DNA from 3 places in the Halobacillus trueperi genome. Region 1 is predicted to be linked to each of the others. Evidence: riboswitches for the same ligand, from Rfam matches in the RefSeq annotation. Region 1 holds a riboswitch; each other region holds the start of a gene.
The links. Region 1 has a riboswitch for thiamine pyrophosphate ahead of tenA (thiaminase II). Riboswitches for the same ligand answer to the same signal wherever they lie in the genome.
Positions count from the first base shown of each region.

Region 2: it holds a riboswitch for thiamine pyrophosphate, as region 1 does, so the genes downstream of both, DYE48_RS16710 (YkoF family thiamine/hydroxymethylpyrimidine-binding protein) here and tenA (thiaminase II) in region 1, are expected to answer to the same signal.
Region 3: it holds a riboswitch for thiamine pyrophosphate, as region 1 does, so the genes downstream of both, thiT (energy-coupled thiamine transporter ThiT) here and tenA (thiaminase II) in region 1, are expected to answer to the same signal.

Region 1 is NZ_QUAE01000008.1:158,584-160,851, reverse strand. Features, by position in the region: gene DYE48_RS12035 (YitT family protein) at 5-820, opposite strand; TPP riboswitch at 974-1,082, shown strand; gene tenA (thiaminase II) at 1,239-1,937, shown strand; gene DYE48_RS12025 (thiamine phosphate synthase) at 1,941-2,268, shown strand, end outside.
Region 2 is NZ_QUAE01000019.1:17,949-20,216, forward strand. Features, by position in the region: gene DYE48_RS16700 (DUF420 domain-containing protein) at 1-237, shown strand, start outside; gene DYE48_RS16705 (hypothetical protein) at 420-650, shown strand; TPP riboswitch at 766-868, shown strand; gene DYE48_RS16710 (YkoF family thiamine/hydroxymethylpyrimidine-binding protein) at 960-1,562, shown strand; gene DYE48_RS16715 (ECF transporter S component) at 1,559-2,137, shown strand; gene DYE48_RS16720 (ABC transporter ATP-binding protein) at 2,134-2,268, shown strand, end outside.
Region 3 is NZ_QUAE01000001.1:312,073-314,340, forward strand. Features, by position in the region: gene DYE48_RS01635 (SDR family oxidoreductase) at 1-343, shown strand, start outside; gene DYE48_RS01640 (alpha/beta hydrolase) at 297-1,037, shown strand; TPP riboswitch at 1,119-1,218, shown strand; gene thiT (energy-coupled thiamine transporter ThiT) at 1,307-1,873, shown strand.

The DNA.
Region 1 (2,268 bases):
ATATTTATCTTCTGAAATTTCCTATGACTTCTACCGTTTCACTGACACTAACAAATGCTTTGGGGTCAATACTTGTAATCAGTGATTTAACTAATGCAAGCTCATAACGCGTAATAACCGTATAGAGCACTTTACGTTCTGTGTTTGAATATCCACCTTGACCGTACATGACAGTGATGCCACGGATTAAATTATCCAGCAGCTCACTTTTCACTTCTTCCCCACGATCGGATACAACCATTAAGCTAAGCTTCACATGGCGGGTATGAACACGGTCGATAACTATTCCAGTAATATAAATGGATATCATGGTGTACAGAGCTAATTCCCATGAAAAAACAAAGCCGGAGATAAAAACAACCACACTATTGATAGCAAAAATCAATACTCCTAACGGGATATCACGCTTCAACGTGAGGAGAAGCCCAATAATATCAGCTCCACCACCGGATCCGTAAAACCTGATGATCAAACCAATGGATCCACCAGCAATCGCTCCTCCGAATACACAGGCTAACAAGGCATCTTCGGTTACTTGAGTGACAGGGAGATATTGCATCGTGATGGAGGTGACAACTACGGAAAATATGCTATTCGCAATAAACTCTTTTCCCAGCTTCATCCATCCTAGAATAAAGATCGGGGCATTCAGAACCACTAACCAAATACCCGCACTTATAGGAGTAAGTATCCCGAACACCATAGCCAGCCCGGTCACCCCACCTGTTAAGACTTCATTGGGGATCAAAAACAGGTTGAAGGCTGCTCCTAAAATGATGGAGGCGGCAAATAGTACTGATAAATTTTTCAAGCGACTCATGAAAACACTCCAATTCATGCTATAGAAAATACTAAATGAATTCTAGGGGCCATGAATTTGAAAGTCAATGATATTTTAATTGATAAGTTTTTCAGGAATGTTTTGACAATGATTCAGAACATGTTACGATATCAGTGAAATCAAAAAACATAGACGATCCACTAGGGGTGCCTTCTCACAAGGCTGAGATTAAAGTGTAGCTTTAAGACTCTTAGAACCTGATCTGGTTGATACCAGCGTAGGGAAGTGGCGGTTACGTGTATCTTAAGCTACATATAGATGTTTACACATGAAACCACTTTCTTTACGCATATGAAGAAAGTGGTTTTTTTAGTGTCTGGAAATAGATGCATAGAGTGCTTGCATCTTATTTCTTTTTTCCTTGACCGTGGATCGTCGGGAAAAGGAGAGATTGATCATGAAATTTTCACAACAGATTCGCGACGCGGTGAACCCCATTTGGGAAGCAAGTTTCAACCATCCATTTGTCAAAGGGATTGGAGAAGGGACGTTATCCCTCGACCAGTTCCGCTACTATGTCCTTCAGGATTCTTATTATTTATCCCATTTTTCCAGAGTCCAGGCGATGGGAGCGGCAAAGTCCGAGGACATGAAAACGATGGCCAGTATGGCATCTCATGCTCAAGGGACGTATGAAGCAGAGATGGAGCTTCACGAGAACTTTTCAAAAAGGCTCGGAATCACAGAAGAGGAGCGCAACCAGTTCACTCCTTCTCCGACGGCGTATGCGTACGCCTCCCATATGTACCGGGGCGCCTACCATGGGGATTTGGGAGAGATTATCGCTACGATTCTTCCGTGCTATTGGCTTTATTATGAAGTCGGGGAGCACTTGAAAGATCATCAGCCGGAAGAACCGATTTATCAGGAGTGGATCGGCACCTATGGCGGGGATTGGTTCCGGACGCTCGTAGAGGAGCAGATCCAGCGGCTGGATGATCTGGCGGAATTGAAATCGGAAGCGGGCCGTGAGCGGATGAAAGAGTTGTTTGTGATTAGCAGTCAGTATGAATACAAGTTTTGGGAAATGGCTTATGTCATGGAAGAATGGCCGTTTGATATGAGAACTTCTCTCTTGGCAGGGAAAGGAGAGTGAATCGTGAGGCCGTCCATTCATGTGATTTCTACAGGAGAGCAGACGTTTGCTGAACTAAGCGAGACAGTGAGCGCGGTCCAGCAGGAAATCGATTTTCTCCACATTCGAGAAAAGCAACGCTCTGCTGCTGAAATTTTTGCTGGCATTCAACAGCTGACGGATGCCGGTTTTCCAATGGAGCGTATCATCCTCAATGACAGGGCTGACGTTGCTTTTGTAGCAGGAGGCTTCGGGGTGCAGTTGACTCACCACAGCCTCCCAGTCTCACAAGTGAAGCAAACCTTTCCCGAACTGAATGTAGGGAAATCCGTTCATTCATTAAAAGAGGCCA
Region 2 (2,268 bases), on a different contig from region 1:
GCGGAGTCGACGTCCTTCGGCGGTGAAGGGATCATTGCTGGGATCTATTATTTCATTTTGATCACCCATATCGTATTGGCGGCACTCATCGTACCCCTTGCGCTTCTCACGTTGTTCCGCGGCCTTGCGATGAAAGTGGACAAGCACCGCAAAATCGCGAGATGGACGATGCCGATCTGGCTGTACGTAAGTCTGACTGGAGTCATCGTCTACTTGATGATCTCCCCTTATTATTGATGAACGACAAGAAGCAGCACTGCGCCTGTTTTTTTGTCGAAACTCTTCCCTTCCTTCTTGACCCTTATTTTAGTAGAATAATAGTTAGAGGGAAGTCGTAAAAGGTATTTCTATGACATATGTTTCGGTTTTTTTATTCAGGGAAAATTTATGGTTCAAGGTCAGATAATAAGGAGACTACAATGGATTTACTCCAATTTATGAAAAATGAAGGTTACACTTCGGCTAAGTTCTCCTCGTTGACTGGTGAAGACGTCCGATTGATTTTGAATGATGTAGCTTCAACAGAGGACCTGTATCAAATGATGGAAGTGAAACCGACATCCGTCAGTTATTACCCTTATGAACGCGTGCCGTATATCGATTGTTTCATAGATCAGAATGTGATGAAGTTACGCTTGTCGAAAGCATAAGGAATGAGCCGGATCCCCCAGGGCGATCCGGTTCATTTGTTTTTTATAAAAAAGATGGTTTACAAATCTATGACTCTCCGCTACGATGAAAGCAACGTACAAGAACTGCATACGAGTTTTGCACTGGGGGAGCTGCTATAAGCGGCTGAGAGGAAAAATTCCGACCCTTGGAACCCGAACTAGATAATACTAGCGTGGGGAAGTGCGGTCGTCATTCACAAGGACCGAACTGGTTCTTCCTTTATGATTGGTAGACTGCATTCCCGTGGGATGCAGTTTTTTTGTGCTCAAAAAAAGGAGGAATAAGAAATGGAAAACCATTGTGGAACGTCAAGGATCGCGGGGTGCTCTTTTTCCGTGCACCCGATGTCGGACAAATTCGTGGATTACATCAAGGCGGGCCTGAATGAGGTGGACAGCTCGAAAGTGTGGATGAAGACGGACGATGTCACGACGACGGTCCGCGGTAGGATGGAGCATGTCTTCGAAGTCACGGAGGCGATTTTATTACATATCGCTAAAACGGGTGTCCATGTCGCTTTTCAAGGGACCTTTTCCATCGGCTGCCCTGGAGATTCGTCCGGTGATGTCCATATGGATGAATCAGAGGAACGGTTGAACAAGCCTCAATTCAAGGAAATCGAACAGCGGATTGCGGCGAAATTCTCGCTGTATCCGATGGGTGGCGGTGATTATATGGATACGATCTACCGTCAGATTGAAGCGATGAAGGAAAAAGGTGTCGAAGTCACGCCCGCCCACTATTCTACTCGCCTCGATGGAGACACACGCGACATTTTCACAGGACTACAGGATGTGTTCAGGGAAACGGAAGCGAGCGGATCTTCGCATACGGTGATGACTGTGACAGTCTCCGCCAACAGCCCTTCCCATAAGGATGATCGCCCATGAACAGCTGGAAACTGAAAGAAATCGTCGTCATGTCCGTCCTTTCTGTCGTTTTTGCAGTCGTGTATCTTGCGTTCCTTCCGGTCGGAAAAATCCTCGTCGGCTTTTTCGGACCGATCGGCTATGACCTCATCTTCGGCATCTGGTTCATCGTATCGATCATTGCGGCTTATATCATCCGTAAACCCGGCGCCGCTTTTTTATCAGAAACGATTGCGGCGGCGGTCGAAGTGCTGCTCGGCAATGCGGTCGGTCCGATGCTCCTCGTTTCAGGGATGATCCAGGGGCTCGGGGCAGAATCCGCCTTTGCTCTGACGAGGTACAAGCGTTATGATCTGTTCACCCTCATGCTTGCCGGAGTTATGGCCGCGGTGTTCAGCTTCGTCTGGGGCTACTTCCTATCCGGATACGCAGCACTGAGCACAGGATACGTCCTTGCCATGTTCATCGCCCGCATCATCAGTGGTGCCATCATTTCAGGTGTCGCAGGCAAAGCGCTCAGTGACGCCTTAGCGAAGACGGGCGTCCTTTCAAGCTTCGCTCTCGGAAAAGAACACCGAAGGAAGCAAGCGGCATGAATCAGGAAGTGATACGTGTTGAGGACCTCACCCTCCATTATGAGGAAAGGCAGAAGCCAGTGCTGTCTCGTCTGAACTTTTGCGTAGAAGAGGGAGAAAACCTACTGATCCTTGGTCCGAGCGGGTCGGGG
Region 3 (2,268 bases), on a different contig from region 1:
ATGGTCGACAGGGCTGGAGATGCCGGAAGAAGTCCAGAACCCTGAATCTCCTTATGCCGAATACATAAAAGGGTTGTGGAGTGCGCTCAACAAAGAACCGCACGGCAATCCTCAGGATGTGTCTGACCTGATGACCGGATTGATGGAAAAAGAATCGCTAGTGAAACTCCGCTATCCGATCGGTGCCGGTGTGAGAGCCAATGTTTGGTTCAAACGTTTGCTGCCGTGGAAGTGGCTGGAAAAGACTGTGTTACAAAAAATTCTAGGAAAAGAGAAAGCCAAAGGAGTGGGGTTGAATGGAAAAAGTGATGCATGGAGCGGAGGAGATGCGCTTCGAGGGTAATGAAGTCGGAATCCTCGTGTCTCACGGGTTTACAGGAACGACGCAAAGCATGAAGCCTTTAGTTGAAGCCTATGCTAGAGCTGGGTACACCGTTTATTGTCCGAGGTTAAAAGGCCACGGAACAAGCCCTGAGGATATGGAATCGACCTCTCATATGGATTGGGTGCAATCAGTAGAAGAAGCGTACACCTGGTTGAAAGAAAGGTGTTCGAAAATATTTGTCGTAGGGTTATCAATGGGGGGAACGCTTGCGTTGTATATGGCGAGTGAGTACCGGGACATTGAAGGAGTCATTCCAATCAATGCGGCCATAGATATTCCCGCACTTGAAAATAGCCAGGGAACGGACGAACGCTTTTTAGATGCGATCGGATCGGATATCAAGGATCCTGCAACTGTCGAACTTGCGTATGACCGCACACCGGTGAAATCGATCGGAGAGCTCGTCGGATTGATGGGCAAAGTGAAGGACAGGCTCGATGAAATCCACTGTCCGATTATGATTTTCGTATCGGATGAGGATCACGTCGTTCCTCCTCACAATTCAGAAGTCATCTTCGAATCGGTATTTTCTGAACACAAAGAGATCATCCATCTGGAAAACAGTTACCATGTGGCGACCCTTGATCATGATAAGGATATGATTATCGAGCGCACCCTGGAATTTTTCCAAATGTACACGAACACAAAGTGATTGCCCGGGAAATAGAAAAGGCTTTGTAATCTAGTAAAAAATTTATTATAATAGAGACAAATCAAGAAAAGTAAACGGTATAAAGCCTTCAAGGGGAGCCTCCGGCTGAGAGTGAACGTATAGTTCTGACCCTTCGAACCTGTCAGTTAGCACTGGCGTAGGGATGGCGGCTTTTTTGATGGTGCAATGCAAAGTTGGGACTCCTCCATCAGGAAGCTTCCCTATTTAGCGTTGCTTTTTTTGTGTCTTTTTTTAGGAGGAATGTTGAAATGAGAAATCGTCGCGTTTTATTTCTCGTAGAGATTGCGATTTTTTCAGCACTCGCACTATTGTTGGATATCATCCCGTTTTTATCGTTTAAACTGTGGGCGCAGGGAGGATCGGTTTCCTTTGCCATGGTCCCAGTCTTCATCATGGCGTTCCGTTGGGGGGTAAAAGGTGGTGTCACCACCGGTTTGCTTTTAGGAATCTATCAAATCATGACAGGCGCCTATATTATGACCCCTCTTCAGGCGTTTCTTGACTATGTCGTCGCCTTTGCTGTGATTGGAACAGCTGGCTTAGTAGCAAAACCGCTATGGAATGCGATCAAATCGAAAGAGTCCCGTCGATTGGTCGGATGGATCATTGTCGGCTGCCTGATCGGAAGTGTGCTGCGCTTTTTCGGACACTTTTTTGCAGGCATCGTTTTTTATGGCGAGTTCGCCCCTGAAGGCCAGCCGGTCTGGTTGTATTCCCTCGTCTATAATGGTGGATACATGCTTCCGGCGTTTATCTTAAGCAGTATCGTCGTCAGTCTCCTATTTGTAAAACGACCAACACTATTAAGCCATTAATAAGAATCCCCCGATTGGTGTTTCGGCATCAATCGGGGGATTTTAGTTATTTCTTTATCATTGTTCAATCTCATTAACGCTCCGATTGAGGAAGACTCAGTTTCGAGACTTTTGTTGAGTGGATGGGGACTGCGGGGTATGACTCGCTTTCCGCGGGAGCGCGGTGAGCCTCCTCGGACTGCGTCCTGTGGGGTCTCACCAAGCACTTTTTTCCCGCAGGAGTCTCGCCATTCCCCTCCGCCCCTTTGCCATATAAGTATCTTGAAACCACTTCCGGAATAAGTCGCTTTTTATGCCCATGGTAATTGGAGGGGAATGAACTCCTAAGGACGCTATTCTGCATACGAAAAGCTTGTTATAGAGCGCTTTATGCTTATAACACATGGATAGTGGAA